Regions from separate parts of the Rummeliibacillus sp. JY-2-4R genome, predicted to be linked through region 3. Evidence: riboswitches for the same ligand, from Rfam matches in the RefSeq annotation. Region 3 holds a riboswitch; each other region holds the start of a gene.
What was found. Region 3 has a riboswitch for S-adenosylmethionine ahead of ACWV26_RS01645 (methionine ABC transporter ATP-binding protein). Riboswitches for the same ligand answer to the same signal wherever they lie in the genome.

Region 1: it holds a riboswitch for S-adenosylmethionine, as region 3 does, so the genes downstream of both, metK (methionine adenosyltransferase) here and ACWV26_RS01645 (methionine ABC transporter ATP-binding protein) in region 3, are expected to answer to the same signal.
Region 2: it holds a riboswitch for S-adenosylmethionine, as region 3 does, so the genes downstream of both, ACWV26_RS15490 (methionine ABC transporter ATP-binding protein) here and ACWV26_RS01645 (methionine ABC transporter ATP-binding protein) in region 3, are expected to answer to the same signal.
Region 4: it holds a riboswitch for S-adenosylmethionine, as region 3 does, so the genes downstream of both, ACWV26_RS06325 (methionine biosynthesis PLP-dependent protein) here and ACWV26_RS01645 (methionine ABC transporter ATP-binding protein) in region 3, are expected to answer to the same signal.

The regions. Positions count from the first base shown of each region.
Region 1 covers NZ_CM132623.1:3,065,995-3,073,311, forward strand. Annotated here, with positions in the region: gene ACWV26_RS14940 (MFS transporter) at 1-557, shown strand, start outside; gene ACWV26_RS14945 (YiaA/YiaB family inner membrane protein) at 616-1,059, opposite strand; gene metK (methionine adenosyltransferase) at 1,364-2,557, opposite strand; SAM riboswitch class I at 2,832-2,948, opposite strand; gene pckA (phosphoenolpyruvate carboxykinase (ATP)) at 3,148-4,734, shown strand; gene ACWV26_RS14960 (hypothetical protein) at 4,990-5,481, opposite strand; gene ACWV26_RS14965 (alpha/beta hydrolase family protein) at 5,457-6,242, opposite strand; gene ytkD (RNA deprotection pyrophosphohydrolase) at 6,226-6,693, opposite strand; gene ACWV26_RS14975 (transposase) at 6,746-7,063, opposite strand.
Region 2 covers NZ_CM132623.1:3,155,232-3,162,548, reverse strand. Annotated here, with positions in the region: gene ACWV26_RS15520 (acetyl-CoA C-acetyltransferase) at 1-556, shown strand, start outside; gene ACWV26_RS15515 (acyl-CoA dehydrogenase family protein) at 593-2,377, shown strand; gene ACWV26_RS15510 (arsenate reductase family protein) at 2,972-3,328, shown strand; gene gcvH (glycine cleavage system protein GcvH) at 3,406-3,786, shown strand; gene ACWV26_RS15500 (hypothetical protein) at 3,939-4,280, shown strand; gene ACWV26_RS15495 (thioredoxin family protein) at 4,293-4,601, shown strand; SAM riboswitch class I at 4,658-4,762, shown strand; gene ACWV26_RS15490 (methionine ABC transporter ATP-binding protein) at 4,864-5,889, shown strand; gene ACWV26_RS15485 (methionine ABC transporter permease) at 5,882-6,550, shown strand; gene ACWV26_RS15480 (MetQ/NlpA family ABC transporter substrate-binding protein) at 6,612-7,317, shown strand, end outside.
Region 3 covers NZ_CM132623.1:325,157-332,473, forward strand. Annotated here, with positions in the region: rRNA gene ACWV26_RS01535 (23S ribosomal RNA) at 1-788, shown strand, start outside; rRNA gene rrf (5S ribosomal RNA) at 857-973, shown strand; tRNA gene ACWV26_RS01545 (tRNA-Val) at 983-1,058, shown strand; tRNA gene ACWV26_RS01550 (tRNA-Thr) at 1,070-1,145, shown strand; tRNA gene ACWV26_RS01555 (tRNA-Lys) at 1,162-1,234, shown strand; tRNA gene ACWV26_RS01560 (tRNA-Leu) at 1,254-1,338, shown strand; tRNA gene ACWV26_RS01565 (tRNA-Gly) at 1,389-1,463, shown strand; tRNA gene ACWV26_RS01570 (tRNA-Leu) at 1,469-1,557, shown strand; tRNA gene ACWV26_RS01575 (tRNA-Arg) at 1,597-1,673, shown strand; tRNA gene ACWV26_RS01580 (tRNA-Pro) at 1,678-1,751, shown strand; tRNA gene ACWV26_RS01585 (tRNA-Ala) at 1,777-1,852, shown strand; tRNA gene ACWV26_RS01590 (tRNA-Met) at 1,876-1,949, shown strand; tRNA gene ACWV26_RS01595 (tRNA-Ser) at 1,958-2,050, shown strand; tRNA gene ACWV26_RS01600 (tRNA-Met) at 2,071-2,147, shown strand; tRNA gene ACWV26_RS01605 (tRNA-Asp) at 2,151-2,227, shown strand; tRNA gene ACWV26_RS01610 (tRNA-Phe) at 2,256-2,331, shown strand; tRNA gene ACWV26_RS01615 (tRNA-Gly) at 2,336-2,409, shown strand; tRNA gene ACWV26_RS01620 (tRNA-Ile) at 2,415-2,491, shown strand; tRNA gene ACWV26_RS01625 (tRNA-Asn) at 2,501-2,577, shown strand; tRNA gene ACWV26_RS01630 (tRNA-Glu) at 2,582-2,653, shown strand; gene ACWV26_RS01635 (Y-family DNA polymerase) at 2,853-4,109, shown strand; gene ACWV26_RS01640 (YolD-like family protein) at 4,138-4,473, shown strand; SAM riboswitch class I at 4,852-4,951, shown strand; gene ACWV26_RS01645 (methionine ABC transporter ATP-binding protein) at 5,075-6,088, shown strand; gene ACWV26_RS01650 (methionine ABC transporter permease) at 6,078-6,770, shown strand; gene ACWV26_RS01655 (MetQ/NlpA family ABC transporter substrate-binding protein) at 6,988-7,317, shown strand, end outside.
Region 4 covers NZ_CM132623.1:1,329,179-1,336,495, reverse strand. Annotated here, with positions in the region: gene ppsA (phosphoenolpyruvate synthase) at 1-2,358, opposite strand, end outside; gene deoD (purine-nucleoside phosphorylase) at 3,057-3,761, opposite strand; gene ACWV26_RS06330 (YozE family protein) at 3,860-4,081, opposite strand; SAM riboswitch class I at 4,333-4,436, shown strand; gene ACWV26_RS06325 (methionine biosynthesis PLP-dependent protein) at 4,508-5,638, shown strand; gene ACWV26_RS06320 (aminotransferase class I/II-fold pyridoxal phosphate-dependent enzyme) at 5,625-6,809, shown strand; gene ACWV26_RS06315 (ABC transporter ATP-binding protein) at 7,120-7,317, opposite strand, start outside.

The DNA of each region.
Region 1 (7,317 bases), 1.3 Mb from region 3:
GCAGTTTCTTCATCTGTGGACTATCTACAACAGGATTAATCGGTACACACTTTGTAGGATATTGCATGAGTTTTGGCATTCCAATGGTACTTGCTGCATCCATGCTCAGCTTTATGGGGATTTTCGATTTAGTCGGCACCACTTTATCTGGTTGGCTTAGTGACAAAGTTGATAATCGCTGGCTGCTATTTTACTATTATGGCCTTCGTGGACTATCATTACTTTTCTTACCAATTGCTCTAAACAACGGTTCGGTTACGTTACTCATTATCTTCTCCGTTTTTTATGGACTCGATTGGATTGCGACCGTCCCTCCTACTATTGGTCTTGCAAGACGGGAATTTGGTAATAAGAAAAGTGCCATGATGTACGGCTGGATGGTTGCATTTCATCAAGTAGGTGCAGCAGTAGCAGCTTTTGGTGGTGGTCTTATTTACAACATTTTCGATTCTTATACTTGGGCATTCATGCTTTCTGGAGCATTTTGTGCATTAGGTAGCTTATTCGTCATATTATTAAAAAAACATAATCCAAAGGAAGAAGTCATTTTACCTTAATATATAAAAAAAGAGCTTTGTTGGAGTCATCCTTCAAAGCTCTTTTGTATAGATTTAATTACTCTTCCTCATCTTCATTCATATCATTATAAAATTGAATTGCTTCTTTATCCTTCTGTCTATTAGCAAAGTCTTGACGATCTCGAATTTCTTTTGACAGTGCAAAAGACGTATACATGACAAAAATGATTCCTAACCAATAGTACCCTTTCTCAACTAATTCCCAATCTGTATTCCAAACACTAATCATCCCAATACCAAACGATGCAACCACTGATAGCCAACATAACGCCAAATATTCTTTCGAAACTTTAATATTCTCTCTTTTATCTCGTATTGTTTTAACAAGGGAAAAAGAAGAGAACGTAATCCATCCCAATATAATGGTGTAAAACCCTTGCTCAACTAGCATCCAATCTGTATTCCAAATGGCAATTAGAACAAATGCAAAGCCAATTAAAAATGCTGCCCATGTTAAAAAGAAGAATTCATTTGACCTCATCTTCCGAATCTCTCCTGTCATGTCTTCTCACTATTACCTTATTCGTGCTTTTGATCGAATATGATTGGCTGAATCGAAAGAAGTCATTCACTTATTTTCTTTAAGAGTTAAAATAGTATAACCTTTTTCAAATAATGAGCATAAATATGTTTTTTAATTATATTTAAGGTAATGACACATCCTTTTGTTGTTGAAATCTAAAAATGCCTTCCAAACAAGAAAAGACCCTATAAGGTAGACATATTATGTATGTCTACTTTATAGGGTACATTTTAGATAATTCTATAGATTATTTCATTTCAGATTAAGAGAATCTTGCTTTTAAGACTTCTACTTTGTCTGTGTTTTCCCAAGGTACGTTTAGATCTGTACGACCAAAATGTCCATAAGCTGCTGTTTGTTTATAGATTGGACGGCGTAGGTCAAGCATTTTAATGATTCCTGCTGGACGTAAATCGAAGAATTCACGCACTGCTTCTACTAAATCACTTTCTTTAACTTTGCCTGTACCGAATGTATCGATTGAAATAGAAACCGGTTGTGCTACGCCGATTGCGTATGCAAGTTGGACTTCTGCACGGTCAGCTAAACCTGCTGCAACAATGTTTTTAGCAACATAACGAGCTGCATAAGCACCAGAACGGTCAACTTTTGTAGCATCTTTACCAGAGAAAGCACCACCACCATGGCGAGCATAACCACCGTAAGTATCTACAATGATTTTACGGCCTGTTAAACCTGCATCTCCTTTAGGTCCACCGATTACAAAGCGGCCAGTTGGATTGATAAAGTATTTCGTTGTTTCATCTAGTAATTCAGCTGGTACTACTTCAGCAATTACTATTTCTTTTAAGTCTTTTTGAATTTGCTCTAATGTTACTTCTTCATCATGTTGAGTTGAGATAACAATTGTATCTACTCGTACTGGTTGGTTGTTTTCATCATACTCAATAGTTACTTGCGTTTTGCCATCAGGACGTAAATAATCTAATTGACCTGATTTTCGTACTTCTGTTAAGCGTCTTGCTAGTTTGTGAGCAAGGCTAATTGGAAGTGGCATTAACTCTGGTGTTTCGTTACAAGCATAGCCGAACATTAAACCTTGGTCCCCTGCACCAATTGCTTCAATGTCTGCATCTGTCATTGAACCTTCACGAGCTTCTAATGCTTGGTCAACGCCTTGTGCAATATCAGGTGATTGTTCACCAATTGCAACAAGTACTGCTAAGTTTTCAGCATCGAAGCCATATTTACCGCGAGTATAGCCGATTTCTGAAACTGTATCACGTACGATTCCTTTAATATCCACATAAGTAGATGTTGTGATTTCACCTGCTACTAGTACTAAACCTGTAGTAACAGTTGTTTCACATGCTACACGTGCATTTGGGTCTTTTGCAATAATGGCATCTAAGATGGCATCTGAAATTTGATCGCAGATTTTATCCGGATGACCTTCTGTTACGCTTTCTGAAGTAAATAATCTTCTGTTTGACATTTGGTTTCCTCCTATTATAACGAGATCCTAGAAAAGATACGGTACTCATTACCCATGTCCGTTTAAACTGTTATGCTAAACGCCAAGCCAGCATTTATTGCTGCTTTTTAACACGAGGATATAGAAAGTGCCAGTACATAATATAAATAGTATTCAACAAATCACATATAATAATGAAGCAAATCAAATTTGCTTCTATGTTATTTTTGAAAAAAAAAACCTTTCGCTCATCGTAGTCCAATGAGGAAAGGATATGTTTCGTTAGCACCTTTCACTCTTATCGTTCAAGGAATCATCCTTGCATCCAGATTAGCACCAGCGCATTACGTGAAAGATAATGCAGGTTGCCGGGTTTCATAGGGCCTGACCCTCCACCAGCTCGGGATAAGAGTATCCGTTCTATTGCATATAGTAAGTGATATTTATTTGAAAGTCAAACTATTTTATATTCAATTAAAAAAAATACAAAATCTAAAAAATAATTCATAATTAGTATAGATTATATATATAAATGTGTTATACTATTTCCAGAAACCGATAACTAAACCCTTTTGTAGGGGAAAACTATAAAAAGGATGGTACTTATAAAGATGAATTCAGTAGAAATTGCGAATGAACTGAAGGATTTATTACAAGGTCAAAACATTCAAAAGCAACTTTCAGTCCCACAACTAGTAGAAAAAGCGACTTCACGTGGAGAAGCAATTTTAACAGCTGAAGGTGCTGTTCGTGCAGTGACTGGTAAATATACAGGACGTTCTCCTAAAGACAAATATTTCGTTGAAGAAGAATCATCTAAAGATCAAATTCATTGGGGTAAAATTAACCAACCTATTTCTTCAGAGGTATTCGATTCATTATATAACAAAGTAATCAATTATTTAAAACAAAAAGAAGAAATTTTTGTTTTTAAAGGCTTTGCAGGTGCTGATCCAAAATCTCGCTTAGCAATCCAAGTTGTAAATGAATACGCTTGGCATAATTTATTTGCTCACCAATTATTCATTCGACCAACTGAAGATGAACTTACTACGCACGATGCTGATTTTACAATTGTGTCTGCTCCAACATTTAAAGCAGATCCTGAAGTTGATGGTACAAAATCAGAAACTTTCATCATCGTTTCACTTGAAAAACGTATCATTTTAATTGGTGGTACAGAATATGCTGGAGAAATGAAAAAATCAATCTTCGGTATTATGAATTACCTATTACCACAACAAGGCATTCTTCCAATGCATTGTTCTGCAAACGTCGGAGAAAATGGCGATGTTGCCCTATTCTTCGGTTTATCTGGAACAGGTAAAACAACATTGTCTGCTGATGGAAATCGTAAACTAATCGGAGACGATGAACACGGTTGGTCTGATACTGTTGTATTCAATATTGAAGGTGGTTGCTACGCAAAAACAATCAACCTTTCTCCAGAGAAAGAACCAGAAATTTATAACGCTATTAAATTTGGTACAGTTTTAGAAAATGTAATAGTTGATCCTGAAACTCGTATGCCTGATTATGACGATGTATCACTAACACAAAATACTCGTGCAGCATATCCAATTCAAAATATTGATAATATTGCAGAACCATCTGTTGCAGGTCACCCAAAAACTGTTATCTTCTTAACAGCTGATGCTTTTGGTGTGCTACCTCCAATCAGTAAACTAACAAAAGAGCAAGCAATGTATCACTTCCTATCAGGCTTTACTTCAAAAACTCCTGGTACAGAACGCGGCGTTGTTGAACCAGAACCAGTATTTTCTACTTGCTTCGGTGCTCCATTCTTCCCATTACATGCAACTGTTTATGCAGAATTGTTGGGTAAGAAAATTGACGAACATGAAGTTAATGTTTTCTTAGTTAACACTGGTTGGTCTGGTGGTAGCTACGGTGAAGGTAGCCGTATGAAACTTTCTTACACTCGTACAATGGTACGTGCAGCAATCGATGGCAAATTGAATGATGTATTTACTAATCAAGATCCATTCTTTGGTCTTGCATTGCCAACTGAAATTGAAGGAGTTCCAACAGACCTTTTAAATCCACGTGACGTATGGGCTGATAAAGAAGCTTATGATAAAAAAGCAACTGAATTAGCTGGTATGTTCCATGAAAACTTTAAAAAATTCGGTGCAGTTGCTGAAGATATCGCTAAAAAAGGTGCACCAATCGTTTAAAGTGAAACTTTAATCAGTTGTGGTTCTTCCATCCCCAACTGATTGTTAGTTGAACCAATCTGGCTTTTACGGGCAGTTATCTACCACCAATGCTTCTGCCTTGAAGTGGTATCCTACTGCCCGTTAATGCGGGATAATAATACTAAATCGCTTCGCTTACAACCTAGCGTTAAAACCTATAAGTAATCCATAAATCGTTAAAAACCCCTAGTAGTCTACACTACTAGGGGTTTTTTGTTACTGCACTCTTTACTTCTAATCAGTATCATCTGGTACAAATTCAGAAATCAATTGGAGTTTCTCAAACATCGCTACAATCGGCTCTGCTTCCTCGGTCGTTACTTGGTTAAAGAATATTTCTTCGCCATAATTTCGAATTTCAATTCCTTCTCTCATTTCTTCATCATGAAAAAGGATGGAAAACCATTTGAGTTTTCCATCAATTTGTGGCTCGTTTTTAAAGTATTCTCGTGTTTTATCATTTAGCATAACGATTTGTGTCTTAACAAGACCTTCATCCCGTGATACACAGCTGATTTGTTCTAGCTCTTTTATTGCTTGGTTTTCTTCTTTCCAATTTTGTATTTGAACTTCCGTATAGGGATCAGTATAATTTGTCCATAATTCTAGCCAATAGGGATATTTCTCCCCAAAACTCAATTTGTCATTCGCAAACTTATCCGGATTAACCCTTGCCTTAATATAGCCCACCTGTGTCACCTCTACGATTGTTGTATCTTCATCCATTGGCAGGCACCATCTACCACTTTCCGATTAACCTCGCCCGGGAAAAAATGAGTAAACTCTGGATAGTACCAAGTTTCTACATGTTTATTGAAAGACTTGAGGGCATTTTCCAAAAGCTGTGCATGTTTGAATGTTACATTCATATCTAACATGCCATGAATGATTAATACCGGTGCTTTAATTTCAGCTATTCGCGAAATAGGTGTTCGTTCTTCATAGGCGGAAGGATTTTTTTGAGGCGAACCACCTAATACACGTTTCATCATCCTCCGCATATCAACTCTTTCTTCATATGTTAACTCTAGATTTGAAACGCCACCCCATGTGACGATAGAGGTAATATCATTGCGCAATATTCCCGTCCATAGCGCCATGACGCCACCTCTTGAAAAGGCAAAAATATGAATTCGTTCATTACAGACAAAACGTTTTAATACATCGACTGCATGAATCGCATCATAACGATCATTTCCACCGTATTCGTCTCGGCCTTCTCCACCCCGTACACCTCTATAATATGGTGCAAAGACGATGAATCCATGAGAGGCCAGTTGGGCAATACGAGCTGGACGTACCATTCCCACACTCTGAATTCCACCGCGTAAGTATAGAATACCATCCGATTCTGCTTTCATAATAGGAGTAGCAAGCAAACCCTTTACTCTCAATCCCTCTGACCAATAGGTAATTTCCCTTAACTTTACGTTAGGATTTGGTGATGGATAATCTCTGATATATTCAATTTCACCATTTATCTTCACGTTCGCTCACCTTTTCCAAAATCTTCTTCATCCCTAAATCTTTCATATGGAAACTTAATTGTCTATTTTCTAAAAACTCTTCTTCAGTCATGAGTATTGCGCCATTTGTTTCCTTGTTTGGATGATTATGATCAATACTTTGAACAGTCGCTGTAAAAACTGCTTTTGTAAATGGAATTGTTTCTTGAACCATATAGGTTGCGAGCCACTCAATATCGGTGATTTCTACACCCGTTTCCTCCATTACTTCCCTTTTAGCTGCTTCTTCTAATGTTTCACCTGCTTCTACTTTACCGCCTGGAAATTCAACACCACGTTTAGGATGCTCTGTAAGCAACCATTTCCCTTCAAATTTTGCCAAAACTAATACATGTTTGGGACTTATACTAAATGCGTTTTTTTTAAAAGATAACTCACAACCGTTACCATTCAAATCTGTATATGTAAACATACCTACGTTCACTCCCTTATTATAATTAGTGTAACGAAGGTATCGTTTTCTATCAACTGTAGTAAGGCATTTGCTCGATGAATTTTTTTGTTTCTTTATCTCCAAATTCATGGATAAGTGCGTAGACTTTCTTTAAACGTAAATCCACTTCGTCATTTTGTTGATCAAAATGATATGGTACTGCTGGTAATTGTGCTCTCCACATACTATTGTTATCCCAGCTAGTCATTTGAGCAAATAAATGATCGAATATCGGTAACATTTCGCGATTAATATTTATATGAAATTCCCATGGTGAATGATGTGGAGAAAAGTTATAGTACTTGTGCATGACAGAAACATAAACGTCTACATTATTATTATTTGGCATAAGCAAGCTCCTTTTTATCCCGCATTACGGGCTTTTGACTCCCAACTCAACGCTTTAGAAAATCCTAAGAGGCAGCGGTTGAGATAACTGCCCGTAAAAGCCCGTTTGGTTCGGACCAACAAGAAGTTGGTCACTCAGGTGTTGTTGCCACAGGATGTGGCGGTTTTAACCTGAGTTCCTATAGTTCAGTGGGGATTAAAAAACCCACACTCAATGAAGTTTCACTGTATAAATTAGTTTGGATATTTAGACTA
Region 2 (7,317 bases), 1.2 Mb from region 3:
AAAGAAATTTACCTTTGCAGTAGACGAAGGGGTTCGAATTGGTACATCTATGGACACACTTGCAAAATTGCGTCCAGCATTTTCAGTCACTGGTAGTGTAACAGCCGGAAACTCATCACAAACCTCAGATGGTGCAGGTGCTGTATTAGTAATGGATCGTGAGGAAGCTGAAAAACAAGGTTTAAAGCCAATGGCAAAATTTCTTGGCTTTGCAGTAGGGGGAGTACCACCAGAAATTATGGGGATTGGACCAATTGTAGCCGTACCGAAAGCATTAAAGATTGCTGGATTATCAATTGAAGACATTGATTTATGGGAGATCAATGAAGCTTTTGCATCCCAATCCATTCAAGTTGTTCGCGAATTAGGTATCGACATAGAGAAAGTCAATGTTAATGGTGGTGCGATTGCTTTGGGGCATCCACTTGGAGCTACAGGAACAATCTTAACATTAAAGCTTATTCATGAATTAAAACGTCAAGGTAAAAAGTATGGGGTTGTCACGATGTGTATTGGTGGCGGAATGGGAGCAGCCGGCGTATTTGAATTACTTTAATTCCAATAAATTATTCACACAAAGGGGAGAATGAATATGGCAGAAAATACATTGAATCTTATTAAGGGTGGTAGCTTTTTAACGGAGGATATTCAAGCGCAACGCGTGTTCACACCAGAGGATTTCACAGATGAACAAAAAATGATTGCCAAAACAACGGAAGAGTATGTAGAAAACGAAGTATTACCAGTAGTTGATAAATTAGAAAACCATGAATTTGAACACTCTGTACGATTATTGAAAAAAGCAGGCGAACTAGGTTTGTTAGCAGCGGATGTCCCAGAAGAATATGAAGGACTAGGTTTAGATAAAATTTCTTCAGCATTAATTGCTGAAAGAATGTCTGTAGCAGGTGGCTTCTCGATTACGCATGGCGCACACGTAGGAATTGGCTCGCTGCCAATCGTACTATTCGGCAATGAAGATCAAAAGAAAAAATATCTACCAAAATTAGCTTCCGGTGAACTAATTGCGGCATATGCGTTAACAGAACCAGGTTCAGGCTCTGATGCTTTAGGTGCAAAAACACATGCAAAACTAAATGCTGAAGGTACCCACTATATTCTAAATGGTGAAAAACAATGGATTACCAACTCAGGTTTTGCAGATGTGTTTGTTGTTTATGCCAAAATTGATGGCGATAAGTTTTCAGCATTTATCGTTGAACGTGCCTTTCCAGGTGTATCAACGGGTGCTGAAGAAAAGAAAATGGGGATTAAATCATCTTCAACACGCACATTGATTTTAGAAGATGTTGCAGTACCTGTTGAAAACTTACTAGGTGAAGTGGGACGCGGGCATGTCATCGCCTTCAATATATTGAATATTGGTCGCTATAAATTAGGCGTTGGCACACTTGGTGCTTCAAAACGCGCACTTGAATTAGCGATTTCGTACACAAATGGTCGCCAACAATTTGGCACACCAATTTCATCTTTCAATCTGACAAAAGAAAAACTAGCAACGATGGCTTCAAAACTTTACGCATCAGAGTCATTAATCTATCGTACTGTTGGTTACTTTGAAGATCGTATGAGTAATCTTCGCGATGAAGAAAAAAATGACGGTAAAGCAATCGCAGCATCTATTGCAGAATATGCAATCGAATGTTCTATTAATAAAGTATTTGGTTCAGAAACATTAGATTATATTGCAGATGAAGCCGTACAATTACATGGCGGATATGGCTTTATGCAAGAATACGAAGTGGAACGAATCTATCGCGATTCTCGTATAAATCGAATTTTTGAAGGAACAAACGAAATCAATCGTTTAATTGTCCCAGGTACTTTTGTGAAAAAAGCAATGAAAGGCGAATTGCCGCTCCTTGCACAAGCACAAAGCCTTCAAGCTGAATTACTTTCCATGATCCCAGAGGAAATTGGCAATGAAGCACTTGCACAAGAAAAATATTTAGTCAAAATGGCAAAGAAAATCGCATTACTAGCAGCGGGTACAGCTGTACAACGCTTTGGACCAAAATTAGAAGTAGAACAAGAAATCCTAGTAAACATTGCGAATATCGCAAACCAACTATTCGCAATGGAATCAGCTGTCTTGCGTTCGGAAAAAGCAATTGACCGTGATGGAGAAGAAAAAGCAGCACAAAAAATTCTTTACACAGAAATCTTCACCCAAGAAGCATTTGAAGAAATTGAAAAAGAAGCAAAAGAAACAATCATCGCTTCAGCAGATGGTGACGAAGCACGCATGCTACTATCAGCATTGCGCAAACTAACACGCTACACACCAAACAATCTCATCACCAAAAAACGCCAAGCATCAGTAAAACTAATCGCTGCTGAAAAATATACAGTATAAACTAAAAGTGAGCCCCGGAAGTAAGATGGGGGCTCACCTTTTTGCTGCATTTGAAGAAATGTAAAAATATTGTTGCTATATGGAAAGTTCTTATCATTGTATATGTTGATTGCAAAGAAGTTGAACTTCAGTATTTAGGTGATTATTTGTGGAAATTGAGATTAGCACGCTAATTGAAGTCACATAAAATGTATTAAAGATATTTATAGATTTCTAGATTTTTTTTAGAAATTATGTTGGAGATTAGTACTCCAAAAATAGTTGTAGTGTAGTCAGCGAAGACTCCTAGCTAGGAAAAGCGAGACAGGTGAGGCCCCGCACGAAGGAGGAGACTCACCGCTCGCCCGCAGGAAAGCGTAGCTGACTACACTACAAACCTAAATATAATTAGTAATAAAATAGATTTTCAGTGTACAAAGCAAAGCGTAGGAAGAAGATTAATTTCTAATCATTTAACAAAAATATAACTCTAAAACCATGTATATAAACCAACAAAACCGGCCATTATATCTCTGGGTCGGTTTTCTTGCGTCAAAATGAGAGTCACAATACAATTAAAATGATACCAAAATTCGTTTTAAAAGGAGTATTTACATGACGATCAAAATGATTCAATATCCAAAATGTACAACTTGTAAAAAAGCACAAGCCTGGCTAAAAGAAAATAACATCGAATTTTCCGCTCACAACATAGTTGAAGAAACACCCACACAAGATGAATTAAGAAAATACTGGGAACTAAGCGGACTACCACTAAAAAAATTCTTTAACACATCAGGGATGAAATATCGTGAACTTCAACTAAAAGATCGTCTTAAAGAAATGTCCGAAGATGAACAAATTGCTTTACTCGCTTCAGACGGCATGCTAATCAAAAGACCAATTGTCACAGACAACCAAAAAATAACAATTGGCTTTAATGAAAAAGAGTTTGAAAATACATGGAAATAATTTTAGAATTGCTTGTTTTTGAATAAGGAATATGTCAAAATTATGGTGTATAAAAATACATACTTGGAGGGTTAATAATGAGCGTACCAGCAGAATTACGTTATACAGAAGAACATGAATGGGTAAAAACTGAAGATGGTAAAGTACGTATTGGTATTACAGAATTTGCACAATCAGAACTAGGTGATATCGTATTCGTTGAACTTCCACAAGTTGGCGACGAAATCAAAGCTGATGAACCATTCGGTAGTGTTGAATCTGTAAAAACAGTATCTGAATTATATGCACCAATTTCAGGTAAAGTTGTTGAAATCAACGAAGACTTAGAAGATAGCCCAGAATTCGTTAACGAATCTCCATACGAAAAAGCATGGATGGTTGTTGTAGAACCAACTGATTCTACACAATTTGAAGGCTTACTTACAGCTGAACAATACACAAAACTAATCGAAGAATAATTATACTACTTAAAGCGCCACACTTTTGTGCTGGCGTTTTTATGTATATTCAGGCATTTGCTTTCAGAATCATTGCCTATGCTTCATTTTTCCCTTAAGTAGGATTCTTACTGTCCGCTAAGCGCGGAATCAAACTGTAAGGAGGAATTAGCATGTCGGATAAAGTGCTTATTGTTGAAGGTAGACAAGATAAATTGCAAATTCAACCTCTACTAGCAGAGGATGTTCCAATTCTTTGCACGAATGGTACCATTAGTCCAAGTAAACTAGAAGAGCTCATACACCCTTATGAAGAGTATGATTTATATACGTTTTTCGATGAAGATTATTCAGGGGATTGCTTACGATCCTTGATGAAAAAAGAATATCCAGAGGCGTACCATTTACGTACGCTTTCTTTATATAAGCAAGTAGAGGCGACACCAAGAAAATTTTTGGCTAGAATATTATTAGCTGCAGATTTTAAAATACATGCAAGTTTTCTTTTAGAATAGGAATGACGGACAATGCAAGAATGGACAATAGAACAATGGGAGCATATGAAGGAAAGCGAGTCATTATGTGCATTTTATTTATATACTCCTATGTGCGGTACATGTATGGTCGCTTCTAAAATGATGGAGGTAATCGATCAAACATTTCCAGACATCAAAATAGGTAAAGCAAATTTAAATTTTGTCGAACAAATCGCATATGATTATCAGGTGGAAAGCGTCCCATGCTTACTGATTGCCGAGAATGGTAAGGTTCGCGATAAAATCTATGCTTTTCAATCCGTGTCGTATTTATATGAAAAATTTCATAAAAAGGATTGACGATATAATCATATAGTGGTAAAGTATCAAACATAATTAAATAAATATTTACGTAACTCTTATTCAGAGAGGTGGAGGGAAGTGCCCTATGAAGCCCGGCAACCGTCACAATGTGACACGGTGCCAATTCACGCAAAGTCAAATGCTTTGGAAGATGAGAGAACGGTTATCGTATAAAACGTACGTTAGACCTTTCTGTTAATCTTGCAGAAAGGTCTTATTTATTTTTAGCTTTATTTTACAAAAGGTGGTTTTGAATATTATGATTCAACTTAAAAATGTAGTAAAAAAATACAAAACCGCTAATGGATCTCTAACTGCAGTTAATGATGTTAATTTATCAATAAATGATGGTGAGATTTTTGGCATTATCGGTTATAGTGGTGCTGGTAAAAGTACAATGATTCGTTTACTTAACGGTTTAGAAAAGCCTACTTCAGGTACCGTTACCGTAAATGGGCAGAACATTTCAGCAATTAAAGGAAAAGAATTACGAAATGCTCGCCATAAAATCAGTATGATTTTCCAACATTTCAACTTACTTTGGTCAAGAACAGTGGAAGAAAATATTGCTTTCCCATTAGAGATTGCGGGCATTAGTAAAGCGGAACGTGAAAAGAAAGTGCTTGAACTAGTAGAGTTGGTTGGATTAAAAGGAAGAGAAAAAGCCTATCCTTCCCAATTATCAGGGGGACAAAAGCAACGCGTAGGGATTGCTCGTGCGCTAGCTAATAACCCAGAAGTTCTACTATGTGATGAAGCAACTTCAGCACTAGACCCGGAAACAACGGATGCAATATTAGATTTACTTGTGAGTATTAATGAAAAACTGGGACTAACCATTGTGTTAATCACTCATGAAATGCATGTTATTCGCAAAATTTGTCATCGTGTGGCAGTAATGGAATCGGGAAAAGTAGTAGAACAAGGAAACGTTCTTGAAGTTTTCCAATCTCCGCAAGCAGACGTGACGAAGAAATTCGTATCTCAAGTGACAGAAACAGCAGGTCACAAAGAATCTATTTCTCAAATGCTTGAAAATTATCCGAACGATCAATTGATCAAATTATTTTTTGTTGGAGCAAAGACAGAACAACCTGTGATTTCACATTTGATTCGTGAATTTAATGTTGATGTTAACATTGTACACGGTAATATTTCTCCTACGAAGAGTGGACCATATGGAACATTAATTGTGCGCATCATCGGGAGCAACGAGAATACAACAAAAGCAATTCATTACTTAGATGAACTAGGAATTAAAACGGAGGTGATCAGTCATGCTTAACGATCTCTTTCCGAATGTCGATTGGGAACTTATGTGGGAAGCCACAAGAGAAACTTTATATATGACAGCTGTTTCAACAATTCTAACTTTTATTATTGGAATCGTCTTAGGGATTATATTATTCCTTACAAGTCCTACACAACTTTGGGCGAACAAGCTAGCTAACTTATTAACTGGTTCAGTTGTGAATATATTCAGATCCATTCCATTTATCATTTTAGTTATTCTGTTAATTCCATTTACTAAATTCTTATTAGGTACAATTCGTGGAGCAAATGCAGCTATGCCTGCATTAATCATTGGTGCTGCACCATTCTATGCACGAATGGTTCTTATTGCTTTACGTGAAATCGATAAAGGTGTCATTGAAGCAGCACGCTCTATGGGTGCAAAAACTTGGACAATCATTTGGAAGGTTTTAATACCAGAATCCCTTCCAGCACTTATTTCTGGAATTACCGTAACAGCTGTAGCATTAGTCGGTTATACAGCGATGGCAGGTGTCATCGGTGCAGGTGGCTTAGGGAACTTAGCGTTTATGGATGGTTTCCAACGTAGTCGTAATGATGTCACATTTGTCGCTACGGTACTTGTGTTAGTTATCGTTTTTATCATTCAATTTATCGGTGACTTTATCACAGCAAAAACAGATAAAAGATAATTTGGTTCAAACGTAAATTACGTTAACATAATGAAATGTATAAAGAAAAGGGGAAAAGAACATGAAGAAAATTGTAGCAGGAATTCTAACAGCATCACTAGCGCTAAGTCTAGCAGCATGCGGAAGCAATGATAAAGCATCATCTGGTGATTCAAAAGAAACTAAGTTAGTAGTAGGTGCTTCTAATGTACCTCACGCAGAAATCTTAGAAAAAGCAAAACCTATTCTTGAAAAAGAAGGGGTAGAACTAGATATCCAAAAATACCAAGATTATATTTTACCAAACAAAGATCTTGATTCAGGCGATATAGATGCAAACTATTTCCAAACTATTCCATACCTAGACCAACAAATTAAAGATAATGGTTATGATTTTGTTAGTGCAGGTGGAATCCATATCGAACCAATCGGTGTCTATTCTAAAAAATATAAATCTCTAAAAGAACTTCCAGACGGAGCAACAATTTTAATTAGTAGCTCTGTATCTGACCAAGGTCGTATTCTTACATTATTAGAATCAAATGGTCTAATCACTTTGAAAAAAGGTGTTAATAAATCATCTGCTGAACTTAAAGATATCGCAACAAACCCTAAACATCTAAAAATTGACGACAAAACTTCTGCAGAAATGTTAGTGCAAATGTATAATAACAACGAAGGAGATGCTGTTGTCATCAACTCTAACTTTGCGATTGATGGAGGTTTAACTCCAACAAAAGATGCAATTGCACTTGAAGACAAAAACTCTTCTCCATATGTAAATGTTG
Region 3 (7,317 bases):
CAGGATAGGTAGGAGCCTGAGATACCGGAGCGCCAGCTTCGGTGGAGGCGTCCTTGGGATACTACCCCAGCTGTATTGAAATTCTAACCCGTACCCCTATATCGGGGTAGGAGACAGTGTCAGGCGGACAGTTTGACTGGGGCGGTCGCCTCCTAAAGAGTAACGGAGGCGCCCAAAGGTTCCCTCAGAATGGTTGGAAATCATTCGCAGAGTGTAAAGGCACAAGGGAGCTTGACTGCGAGACCTACAAGTCGAGCAGGGTCGAAAGACGGGCTTAGTGATCCGGTGGTTCCGCATGGAAGGGCCATCGCTCAACGGATAAAAGCTACCCCGGGGATAACAGGCTTATCTCCCCCAAGAGTCCACATCGACGGGGAGGTTTGGCACCTCGATGTCGGCTCATCGCATCCTGGGGCTGTAGTCGGTCCCAAGGGTTGGGCTGTTCGCCCATTAAAGCGGTACGCGAGCTGGGTTCAGAACGTCGTGAGACAGTTCGGTCCCTATCCGTCGTGGGCGTAGGAAATTTGAGAGGAGCTGTCCTTAGTACGAGAGGACCGGGATGGACACACCGCTGGTGTACCAGTTGTTCTGCCAAGAGCATCGCTGGGTAGCTATGTGTGGACGGGATAAGTGCTGAAAGCATCTAAGCATGAAGCCCCCCTCAAGATGAGATTTCCCATTACGCAAGTAAGTAAGATCCCTTGAAGACGACAAGGTAGATAGGTTCGAGGTGGAAGTGTGGTGACACATGGAGCTGACGAATACTAATAGATCGAGGACTTAACCAAACGTTATTTTAAGAACTTCAATGAAAGTTTATCCAGTTTTGAAAGAACAATTCTTTCTTTATAAATAGTCTAGTAATGATGGCAAAGAGGTCACACCTGTTCCCATGCCGAACACAGAAGTTAAGCTCTTTAGCGCCAATGGTAGTTGGGGGCTGTCCCCCTGCGAGAGTAGGACGTTGCTAGGCTGTACATATGGAGGATTAGCTCAGCTGGGAGAGCACCTGCCTTACAAGCAGGGGGTCGGCGGTTCGATCCCGTCATCCTCCACCATATTTTAATTTGCCGGTGTAGCTCAGTTGGTAGAGCAACTGACTTGTAATCAGTAGGTCGAGGGTTCGACTCCTTTCGCCGGCACCATATTCTATTTTAAAATGAGTCATTAGCTCAGTTGGTAGAGCATCTGACTTTTAATCAGAGGGTCGCTGGTTCGAATCCTGCATGACTCATCATTTTAATAAAATATTAGCGGGTGTGGCGGAATTGGCAGACGCACTAGACTTAGGATCTAGCGCCGCAAGGCGTGGGGGTTCGACTCCCTTCACCCGCACCATTTATTTTAAAACTATATAATTGCCAGATTTAAAAAAACGTAAAGCATATGCGGAAGTAGTTCAGTGGTAGAACATCACCTTGCCAAGGTGGGGGTCGCGGGTTCGAACCCCGTCTTCCGCTCCAAATATGCCGGGGTGGCGGAACTGGCAGACGCACAGGACTTAAAATCCTGCGGTAGGTGACTACCGTACCGGTTCGATTCCGGTCCTCGGCACCATTTTTATTTAACATATGTACAATGACTATTGTATAATATGCGCCCATAGCTCAACTGGATAGAGCGTCTGACTACGGATCAGAAGGTTGTGGATTCGACTTCTGCTGGGCGCACCATATCCGGGAAGTAGCTCAGCTTGGTAGAGCACTTGGTTTGGGACCAAGGGGTCGCAGGTTCGAATCCTGTCTTCCCGATTATTTCATAATATTTAAGATCTTTGGGGCCTTAGCTCAGCTGGGAGAGCGCCTGCCTTGCACGCAGGAGGTCAGCGGTTCGATCCCGCTAGGCTCCACCAATTTTATATTTAAATTATATTATGGCGGCCTAGCTCAGCTGGCTAGAGCGTACGGTTCATACCCGTAAGGTCGGGGGTTCGATCCCCTCGGCCGCCATAAACTCTGGAGGAATACCCAAGTCTGGCTGAAGGGATCGGTCTTGAAAACCGACAGGCGGGTCAAACCGCGCGGGGGTTCGAATCCCTCTTCCTCCTCCATTTAAACTTTATAATATTATCGCGGGGTGGAGCAGTTCGGTAGCTCGTCGGGCTCATAACCCGAAGGTCACAGGTTCAAATCCTGTCCCCGCAACCAAATGGTCCGGTAGTTCAGCTGGTTAGAATGCCTGCCTGTCACGCAGGAGGTCGCGGGTTCGAGTCCCGTCCGGACCGCCATTCTATAAATGATTTAATATATTATTGTGGGTCGGTAGCTCAGTTGGTAGAGCATTAGATTGAAGCTCTAAGTGTCGGCAGTTCGATTCTGTCCCGACCCACCATAATGCGGGTGTAGTTTAGTGGTAAAACCACAGCCTTCCAAGCTGTTGTCGGGAGTTCGATTCTCCTCACCCGCTCCATTTATGGGCCTATAGCTCAGCTGGTTAGAGCGCACGCCTGATAAGCGTGAGGTCGATGGTTCGAGTCCATTTAGGCCCACCATTTAATTATTCCGAAGTAGCTCAGTTGGTAGCAGCATCTGACTGTTAATCAGAGGGTCGCAGGTTCGAGTCCTGCCTTCGGAGCCATATTGGCCCCTTGGTCAAGCGGTTAAGACACCGCCCTTTCACGGCGGTAACACGAGTTCGAATCTCGTAGGGGTCATACTTAAAAATCCTTTAGAATCATTTTGATTCTAAAGGATTTTTTTATTTTTAATGTATGTATGTAAATTCGATTATAACTTCTCTGATTGTATAATCTCCTGTTATCGCCAATTGTTGGAAAAACACTACTTCCCACTTGTCATCTCATGTATCTCATTTTAAAATAAGAACAAATGTTCTTTTTGGAGGTGCTATAGATGTATGAGAATATGCCGAGAAGGTCGATTATGTGTGTAGATATGAAATGCTTTTATGCTAGTTGTATGGCATCTTGGGCTCATTTGGATGTACTAAAAGAGGCCATCGCTGTTGTAGGGAATTTTCAGCAAAAAGGTAGTATTGTTCTTGCTGCTTCTCCGCTTATGAAAAAACGATTTCAAGTGAAGACAGGAACAAGGGTTTATGAAATACCGAAGCATCCAGATATTCATTTGTTTGAACCAAAGATGGAATACTTTGTCCGCATGTCCGTCGAAATTACAAAGCTACTTCATAGCTATGTACCAAAGGAAGCAATTCATGTATATAGCATTGATGAAAGTTTTGTTGATCTCACAGGGACAGAGAAACTGTGGGGAGATCCGGTTGAAACAGCACACAAAATCCAAGAAGAACTTTATCGGCAATTTGAAATACCAAGCACTGTAGGAATGGGACCGAATATGCTTTTGGCAAAGCTTGCTCTTGATTTAGATGCAAAAAAAACGGGTTTCGCTAAATGGGACTTTGAAGATGTGGAAAGAAAGCTATGGCCTGTTACACCTTTGTCGAAGATGTGGGGGATCGGACATCGAACAGAACGTACGCTGAACAATATGGGGATTTTCTCTGTTGGAGATTTGGCTCACGCTGATTTAGCGACATTAGAAAAGAGATTCGGCATTATGGGCAATCAACTTTATCATCATGCATGGGGAATTGATTTGTCAAAGGTAGGCGAAGCACCACTTGTAGAAGGGCAAATTAGTTATGGTAAGAGCCAAATATTAATGCGCGATTATAACACTAAAAAGGAAGTGCTCGCAGTGCTCCTGGAAATGTGTGAAGATGTGGCGAGAAGAGCACGAGAAGCCTATAAAGTAGGGCGTACAATCACATTAGGTATTGCTTATAGTAAAAATGCCTTTGGAGGAGGTTTTCAGCGTTCACATACAATTGATGAAGCCACCAATGATACGATGGCTATTTATCACGTTTGTCAGCAAATATTAAGCGAACAGTACAATGAACGCCCAGTGCGCCAAATAAGTGTTAGTATAACAAAATTAGAATCAGAACATTCTATGCAGCTCAGCTTTTTTGATACATCCCGCTGGAAGCGCCGTAAGCTTGGTGCTGCAATGGATCACCTCCGAACACATTATGGCTCAACAGCGGTGTTGCGAGCAGTATCGTATACAAATGCAGGAACAGCAGTGAAGCGCTCCCAATTGCTCGGAGGTCATAAGAAGTAATTGGAACTTACAAAAGGAGGTATCCTATATGTTAAGAGATCGTGGGAATATTAAGTGGACGGCTATGATGTTACCAGAACATGTACAAAGACTGCGAAACTGGCAACAGGAGACAAAGCAAATTGCGAAGCCGATATATGACGAATGGACATTGCAAGCATTAGGAGAAGAACTCATGCAAGCATATTGTGGTCAGAAAGAAGTACTACTAGAAGTTTGGCATCAGCAGGCAAGTACTGAGTACAGAGGAATCATCACAGCGCTCAACAACGAAGATAAAAAACTATGTCTGTATAATATAATAAAAAGCCAAACGAGCTGGATTGAAGCAGAATTAATCCTTCATGTTCGAATATTTGATTAGAAGACACAATTCAATATTCAATAGTAGTAAGGCTAGTCATGGAAAAGTTGAAGTAATAGTTAATGATATTTTTAATTTAATTTCAATTAGCAATTTTTAGTGTACTAAATACCTATCCAAGGATTAAGGACACCGAGATATCGTGCCGCTAGAAAAAGTTAGCAAAGGGATGCAGACACAAAAGAAGTGACTCGGTTTCCTAAACGAAGCATGCAATCTCATTTCAAACAATACTTGTAATGTATAAATTAGTGGGAATATATTTTTTATATAGAAGAGAAAAATATTTTAAAATAGTTTACTTTTTCTAAAAATTCATTGACAAATGACGTAAAAGTAAATAATATAAATATCATAAACTTACAACTTAACAAATGGAATTTATCAAGAGTGACTGAGGGATAGGCCCGATGAAGTCCAGCAACCCCCACTAGGGAAGGTGCTAATTCCTACAGAATTTATTTCTGAAAGATAAATGAACGTCGATCATAAAGATACATCTTTCAGTTGAGAGATGTATCTTTTTTAGTAAAAATAGATAGTTTTCCGATAGAATAAGAGGATTTTAAAAAGCAATTTAACAAAGATTAGAGGGATGTATATGCTGGAAATACAAGAGGTATCAAAGGTTTACAAAACAAGAAAGAAAATAGTAACTGGTGTAGATCATGTCTCTTTAACTATTGGAGATGGAGAAATATTCGGAATAGTAGGTTATTCTGGAGCGGGTAAAAGTTCACTACTACGCTGTATTAACCTACTAGAACAACCAACAGATGGGCGAATATTAATCAATGGACAAGATTTAACAAAGTTAAAAGGAGAAAAGCTTCGTCAAGCACGTCTGAAAATCGGTATGATTTTTCAACACTTTTACTTAATCAGCCAAAAAACAGTTGGTGAAAATATTGAATTTGCTTTAAAAGCTGCAAAAATACCAAAGGGAGAGCGAGAGAAAAGAGTAAAGGAACTTCTCGAAATGGTTGGCCTAGCGGATAAAAAAGACGTATTTCCAGCACAACTAAGCGGCGGTCAAAAACAACGTGTAGGTATTGCAAGAGCATTAGCAAATAATCCATCTATATTATTATGTGATGAAGCTACATCAGCACTTGATCCGACAACAACCACTTCGATTTTGCGATTACTAAAAAAAATCAATCGTGAACTCGGTATTACGATAATTTTAATCACACACGAAATGGACGTCGTGAAAGAAATTTGCGACAGAATGGCAATTATGCAGGATGGGAAAGTAATAGAAGAAGGTTCTGTTTATGATATTTTCGCTGAGCCTCAAAAGCCATTAACAAAAGAATTCATCAGTAGTGTCGTGTCGTTCGATATTCCACAAGAGATTATGCAAAGTGTCACAGGACAAGTTGTGAAGATTCTATTCAAAGGTAGTGTAGCAGGTGAAGGAGTTATTTCAGATATGCTTCAACAGTTTGAAGTGCAAGGGAATTTCCTTCATGGCACTATTGAATATATTCAAGAAAGACCGCTTGGCATCTTCCTAATGGAGTTAAAGGGCCAAGTAGCAGATATTAATCGCTCGATTACTTATATGGAAAGCCGTGGCGTAACAGTGGAGGTGCTAAACGATGTTATTTGATCCAAGTCATTTTACTGAAATGCTACCAGATATTTGGAAGGCGTTTGGACAAACAATTGAAATGGTGGGCATTGCCTTAGCGATTGCGTTAATCATTGGTTTACCGCTGGGGCTCTTGTTATTCATCACAAGTAAGGGACTATTTTCAACAAGTAGAACAGGATTACTTGGAAATCGTTTCGTTAATGGAGTAGTTGGTTTTATCGTCAATCTTGTTCGTTCAATTCCATATATCATCCTATTAGTAGCACTATTCCCATTCACGAAATGGCTAATAGGCGACACAATCGGACCAATCGCAGCGAGTGTTTCTTTATCCGTTGCATCCATCCCATTCTTCGCGAGACTTGTTGAAACATCTCTACGTGAAATCGATAAAGGGGTGATTGAAGCTTCAATTGCTGCTGGTGCAACTCGTTGGATGATTATTAAAGACGTGCTACTTCCTGAAGCGAAATCAGGCGTTATTCAAGGGATTACAATGACAATTATTAGTTTAGTTGCATACTCAGCGATGGCCGGCATTATTGGCGGTGGTGGTATTGGTGACTTAGCCATCCGCTTCGGTTATTACCGATACGACAACACCATCATGATCGCAACAGTTGTCATCCTAATCATCATCGTCCAAGTAATCCAAATAGCAGGCGATACAATAGCAAAAGCAGTAGATAAAAGATAAAAGCGGAACACGCCCGTAAGGGAAGATAGCCTAAAGGCGCGACGTCGTGTCGCAACGGCTACCGGGTACACATCCTGTGCACCCTCGAGGGGCTGGCGTGTGGAGCTAGATAGAGTTAAAAGCGGAACACGCCCGCAACAGGGAAGATAGATGGAAAATCGCTATTATAGGATTTTTTCTATATAAATTAAAGAACATATAAAATGGGGGTTTTACAATGAAAAAAATTTTACTAACAATTTGTTTGCTAGTAGTAGCAACAGCTCTTGCTGCATGTGGAGGCGGAGATAACGCAAAAAAAGATACAAACAAAGCAACAGAAACAAAAAACATTAAAATCGGTGCAACAGCAGGCCCATACAGTGATATGTTAAAAAAAGCAATCGTTCCTGAACTTGAGAAAAAAGGCTACAAAGTAGATGTAGTAGAATTCAGTGATTATATCCAACCAAACAAAGCATTAGATTCAGGCGATATTGATGCAAACTTATTCCAACACTCAGTGTACTTAGAAAACTTCAATAAAGAAAATGGTACAAAAATTAAA
Region 4 (7,317 bases), 1.0 Mb from region 3:
TTCCATGTTTAAGATGACACGTGCTCGTCCCTCTATCACTCCGGAAGAAACAGGTAGACCTACAAGAGCTTCGAATGGGAGTTTTTCTCGTTTGTACTCACCTGCGATAATTTCACCATCAGATGTGATTACACGCGGTGGAGTAAGTTTTTCATATAATTTGTAATCGTCTTTTCGCTTGTTGATAATCTGGTAATCCAGTTTATTCGTGCTTACTACTTCGCGGAGTTCTTCAAAAGTGAGATAGTATATATCTTCTTTTTCATGAATAACGTTCGCTAGCACGAGTTGTTCGGCTTCTTTCAATAAAGCCTGCTTATAAACGAAGTATCGATTTATCATGCCGTATTTTGGATATTCTCGATACCCGATGAAATTTCGGATTAGGTCAATCATTCGTTTTGTTTCTTCGGTCTTTTGTTCACCATCCGGTAATTGTTTCAAGCGTTCTAATAACTCTTTTTCCTTTACCAAAGCCTCCGTGTGACCCTGCTTGAATATACGCTTACCAGCATTAGGTTCAAAGTTTTTGATGTTACCAAGAATTATAGGGACAAGTGTTATTGGTTTTTCACTCCATCGAGTTCTGGTAATATCAATTTCTCCGGTACATCGCATTCCGTATTTGTCGAGAAAAGCTATTATTGCTTCTCTAGCTTTCTGTCCACCAACAAACTTAACCAATCCATTCAAAAAGTTATCATCTTTTACATGTTGTAAATAATCTATTACTTCTGGAAAAGGGCGAATCCCATCTGCAACTTCCAATAGTGCCAGACCCATTTCTGAAGTAATGTTGTTTGGCACAGATTGAGAAAGCGTGTCTGCTACGTTTTTTTCACCTAACCACTGGTTCATTTTTGCATTGATCCATGTTGAAGCATTTATAGCAGCCATAAATACAGCTGAACTTTTTGGGTCAAATAAAATCTTCTTTAATTCCTGAATATCTTCTAGAATAAAATCAAATAAATCTGATCCTAATTTAGTTTGGATGTTTTGTTTTAACTCTTCAATGGATGATTGACTACGCTTAATCAAATCAGAAACGATAGATGGATTGTTTCCGATTTCCGCCGGTATATCTGTATTGCCTCTAGTTGGACTCGGTGTCTTATTATCATTTGGTAATGATTTTATAAAATCACCTCGCTCAATGATGTTCATAAGTGCGTCTTTCATGAGCGGATCGTGTTGTCCCATGGCATTTAATAAAATATTTCTACTGACAGGAGAAGCCAGTTGATGTGTGACATCAACAAACAACCTTCCACCAGCTTTACGCATAGGTGCTTTCGTTGTTAATAGGAAAAAAGACAATCCCAATGGTTTGATAGGGTCGGTCATCATTTGTTGGTGACCAACAGAGATATACACGTGATTTTCTTGGTCATTCGCTTCAGGGATGGGAAAAAGAGTCGTGATTGGCCGGCTCTGAACAATATAAAAATTATCATCAACCAAACACCATTCGATATCTTGTGGGCAACCAAAATAAGCTTCAATCTGTCTTCCAATGAGTGCTAGTTGTGAAATATGCTTTTCAGTAAGGGTTTGAGTCTTTTGCTGATTAGGATCAATCTGCTTTGACTCTGTTCCGCCTTCTTTTCGTCCATATATAGCTAATTTTTTAGTTGCTATCATCTTATCGACGATTTCATCTTCCATCACTTTATAACAATCGGCTGATACCAAGCCAGAGACCAATGCCTCTCCAAGCCCAAAACTGGCATCGATAGATAGTAATTTTCGGTTGGAGGTAATCGGATCAGCAGTAAATAAAACCCCTGCAGCCTGTGAGAAAACCATCCTTTGAACGATAACAGATAAATAAACTTGACTGTGGTCAAATCCGTTTTGCATACGGTAAATTACAGCGCGATTCGTAAATAGGGAAGCCCAACATTTGCTGATATGGTGCAAGATTGCTTTTTTGCCAATAATATTTAAATAGGTGTCTTGTTGACCAGCAAAAGAGGCATACGGTAAATCTTCAGCAGTTGCACTAGAACGCACAGCATAAGCATGTTTCTCTCCAAACTGGGAGATATGATGAGTAACTGCTTCAACAACATCGGAAGGGATTTCTACTTCCATAATGACTGTTCGAATTTCCCTGCTAATTTCAGCAATTTGGCTTTGATCTTCTAATTTTAGTAGTGTTAGTTGGTTCAACAATGCGAGATATGCCTCATTTTGTTCGAGGGCTCTTTGATAAGCTTCTGTTGTAACACAAAATCCTTCTGGTACATGTATACCATGAATCTTAGATAGTTCTCCTAATCTCAACCCTTTTCCTCCGACAGACAAAAGTTGTGTATTATCGATTTCTTGAAACTCTAGTACATATGGATTCATTTTACCCCTCCTATTTATCGATCAAGGCATATAACAAAAATTACTCTTCTAATTAATCTAATTACACTTAAATGTATCGCCGAAGCAACTTCACTTGATTAATACTAGCAGTTCCATAAATAAAAAACAGACTAAAAATGGTGGGTTAATAATGGTATAATTAAATTAGGGAATAGGACAGTTACTGATTGTTTTCGTAACTGTCCTTTTTTGTTTAACAAATTGTTTGAACTATCTTACCACGCAATAGTGAATACGTAACAAATTGGGAGTAAAAAGACGGGACTGGGAGTTGGAATTCGAAAACAGTTGTTCCGACAATCTCAAGCGAGTTGGATGTGACCTGGAGAGTGATTCCAAATCCTGATGAACAAGGTACTGACCCTCGTAAAAATAAATTTGGTTTCTTTTGAAAAGCCCTAAACAGCCCATAGAATACTATAAATATTGGATATGAATAGGTTGAATAATATTCAAACAATGTAAATATCAAAGTTATCTAAGAACAGTTAGGACAAAAAAATATACGCAAAACGCTAGATACTTATTCTCATATTGATATACGTCAAAAAGAACAAGCAACGCAATTATTTAATGAATTAAACCAATAAAAAAGCGACCAATAATAACCACTTTTTTGAAAATGGTCACTTTTGGTCACTTGTTAAATATTGTAAACTAACAAACCCTTGATACGCCTAGTCTTGAATAGCCGCTTCAAGTGCCACAACAATCATGTCATTGAATGTAGTTTGGCGTTCTTCTGAAGTTGTTGCTTCACCTGTAATTAGGTGGTCACTTACTGTTAATACAGATAGTGCTTGGCGGTTGAATTTAGCTGCCAATGTGTAAAGTGCTGCTGATTCCATTTCAACTGCAAGTACACCGTAGTCTGCTAATTTTTCGTTTTGGTTGTCTTCACCGTAGAATAAGTCTGCTGTGTAGATATTACCTACACGAAGGTTTAGTCCTGCTGCTTCCCCTGCTTTATACGCTTTACGTAATAAATCGAAGTCAGCTGTTGGTGCATAGTCGATTCCTTTGAAGATAATTTCGTTCATTTTAGAGTCAGTTGTAGCAGATTGAGCTAAAATGACATCGCGTACTTTTACATCACGTTTTAATGCACCGCAAGTGCCTACACGAATTAGTTTTTGGCAACCGTATTCTTGCATAAGTTCTGTTGTATAGATGGCAATTGATGGTACACCCATACCCGTACCTTGTACAGAGATACGTTTTCCTTTATATGTACCTGTGTATCCGAACATATTACGAACTTCATTATATTGAGTTACATCTTCAAGAAATGTTTCAGCAATATATTTTGCACGTAATGGATCTCCTGGTAATAATACGATTTCAGCAATATCGCCTTGTTTTGCGTTAATATGAATGCTCATACTTTGTCTCCTTTTCAAATCAATTCGTTATTTAATTTAGTCATTATCAATATAATGCTTCAACTATTGTATCAATAAAGTCTGACCTCTGACAAATATTACTCTGCATATTTTTCTTCATATAATTGCCAAAGTTCATCAAATACTACTGCACTCATATCATGATCCGCCTTTTCTTCGATATATCGAGAAAGTGTATGAAAATCCTCTTCTTGTTTTGGAAATCCATGATCATTGAAGGCTGCTTCTGCAAAATCAGCCTTTGCATCATTTTTTCCACCTCTATAAGTTAATACAAATTGATAAAATGATTGTTTCATATCGTTTTCCTACCTTTTGTCTACATTTATTATTCATATCCAATTTTCTTAATATAAAACATTTTAAATAAAAATTTTAAAAATCGCTGTTAATTTTCAATTTATATGATTATAGCACGTTAGATATTATCAATCTTCACTTATACTATTTGTCTTAAGATTTTTTAGTATATTTCATAATCCTATTGCATAGCTTTGAGTAAAGTGTTAATATTTCATTAATTGGAAGTTTTCATACAATTGAATTTATATTCTTATCCAGAGAGATGGAGGGACTTGGCCCTGTGAAATCTCAGCAACCACCATTATTGGTAAGGTGCTAATTCCACGTAGATGTAAGTCTAACAGATAAGAAGAACGACTTTCGTTTTTCAAGGTCCTCTTCTTCAGAGGGCCTTTTATTTTTAAGTAAAAAGGATGATGAAGATGACAGAACAGCATATTTCAACTCGATTAGCACAAATTGGCACACATACAGATCCAAAAACAGGTTCTATTAATACACCGATTTATTTATCAACAGCATATCGCCATGCAGGTCTTGGACAATCAACGGGATATGATTATACTCGTTCAAAAAATCCAACTCGATCGATATTAGAAAGTGGAATTGCCGATTTAGAAGGTGGAGATGCTGGTTTTGCCTGTAGTAGCGGGATGGCAGCAATCCAATTGGTGCTTTCCCTATTCAAAACGGGTGATGAAATTATCTATACGGATGATATTTATGGTGGTACATATCGTCTTGCAAATCAATATCAAGAACAATATGGTATTAAAGCTCACTTCACACCATTCCAATCTGTTGAAGAAGTAGAGGCAATCATTAACGAAAATACGAAGGCATTATTTATCGAATCTCCTACCAATCCCTTAATGCTAACAATAAATCTTGCTCCATTTGCTGAGCTTGCTAAAAAGCATAACCTACTATTTATAGTTGATAACACATTCCTTACTCCATATTATCAACACCCAATAGAGCTTGGCGCTGATATCGTCCTTCATAGTGCGACTAAGTATATTGGTGGTCATAATGATGTTCTAGCAGGGCTCGTCGTTTCCAAAGGTGAAGAACTATCTGAGAAGCTTCTTTATAATCACAATGCAGCAGGGGCAACTCTTGGACCAATTGATTGCTGGTTACTGCTACGTGGTCTTAAAACTTTACATCTTCGTATGAAACAACATACAGAAAACGCCAAGAAAATTGTTGAGTTTCTAGAACAAGAATCACTTGTGAAAGATGTATTGTATGCAGGACTTGGTGGTATGGTTTCCTTCCGCTTACAAAAAGAAGAATGGGTTGCACCTTTCCTTCAAAATTTACAATTAATCGCATATGCTGAAAGTTTAGGCGGTGTGGAAAGCTTTATCACATACCCTGCTACTCAAACACATGCAGATATTCCTGAAGAAGAACGAATTGCACGTGGTGTAGATAATACATTATTACGGTTTTCCGTTGGTATTGAAGAAGCAGAAGACATTATCGCAGACTTGCAACGTGTTTTTACAACAATTAATGATGAGGTGACAATACATGACGCAAACTAAACAATCTATCGAAACTAGCTTAATTACTGCTTCAACAAGAGGCGATTATGAACAAAAAACTGGCGCAGTAAATGTGCCAATCTATCTTTCTTCTACCTTTGACCAAGAGCATTTTGACTCTTTTGGTCCGTATGACTACAGTCGTTCTGGTAACCCTACTCGTGATGCGTTGGAAAAAACAATTGCAGAGCTTGAAGGTGGGACAAGAGGATTTGCCTTTTCATCTGGGATTGCAGCCATTGCCTCAGCCCTATTAACTTTAAATACAGGTGATCATATCGTTGTGACAAATGAAGTATACGGTGGAACGTACCGTTTTGTTACACAAGTATTAACAAAGTATGGCATCACGCATACATTTGCTGATTTTACGAATTTACAAGAAGTGGAAGAAGCAATTCAACCAAATACGAAAGTGTTATATGCAGAAACACCTGCAAATCCATTGCTTGGCATAACTAATATTCGTGGAATTGTTTCTATCGCTAAAAAACATGAATTACTTACATTTGTTGATAATACTTTCATGACACCACTTTATCAACGCCCATTAGATTTAGGAGTAGATGTAGTACTTCATAGTGCAACTAAATTTTTAGGTGGCCATAGTGATATTATCGCTGGACTTGCGGTGACAAAAGACGAAGAGTTAGGAAAACAAATCTACTTTATGCAAAATTCAATGGGTGCTATTCTAGGTGCACACGATTCCTTCTCATTAATCCAAGGAATCAAAACATTAAACGCACGCTTAGCACAATCTTCACAATCTGCATTGAAAATCGCCTCATATTTGGATGAGCATGAGCTTGTAGAACACGTTTATTATCCTGGTTTAATAGATCACCCAGGCTATGAAATCCACGCAAGCCAATCATCAAGTGCAGGGGCTGTGTTATCCTTTACATTACCAACTCGTGAATTGACAAAAGCCTTTGTAGAACATGTACAGATTCCAATTTTCGCTGTAAGTCTTGGTGGAGTTGAGTCGATTCTTTCATATCCTGTTACGATGAGCCATGCGGCAATTCCAAAAGAAGAACGTGATAAACGAGGTATTACAGAAGGACTTTTACGTTTCTCAGTGGGATTAGAAAATGTGGATGATTTGATTGCTGACTTTGAACAAGCATTTGAAACAGCTAAAGCTTTGACTTCAGTTCATAAATAAATAAATAAATAGTAAGCCTTAGTAACACAAACCTATGATAAGTTTGTGTTACTTTTTATTTTGATTAACACTCTCTAAAATATCAACGGGATTTGTTGGGATTTGTTTTGTCCTGTTTTCTTTAGATTGGAAAGAATTAGACCCTCGAATTCCACTACAGGTGGAGGCCATTAGGTACCCTTAGAACATATTTTGTTTTACCTAAAAATTAAAAAGCATGAGTTCAGTACAATACTGGACTCATGCTTTAGGCTCTATTGAGATGACTTTACAACTATTAAGCGCAATTTAATAAGTAACAATTTATCAATTAAATCATTTGATTTTGATGTAAGTTTGCTAGTATTCCGCCCTTTTCAACCAACCAATCATACTTACCGCTTTCTTCTATGCCGTTTTTCGTTACCACATATACTTGGTCCGCATTTCGAATGGTTGCTAGACGATGGGCGATGACAATGGTTGTGCGGTTTTCAGAAAGTTCCTCCAGTGATTGTTGAATAATTTT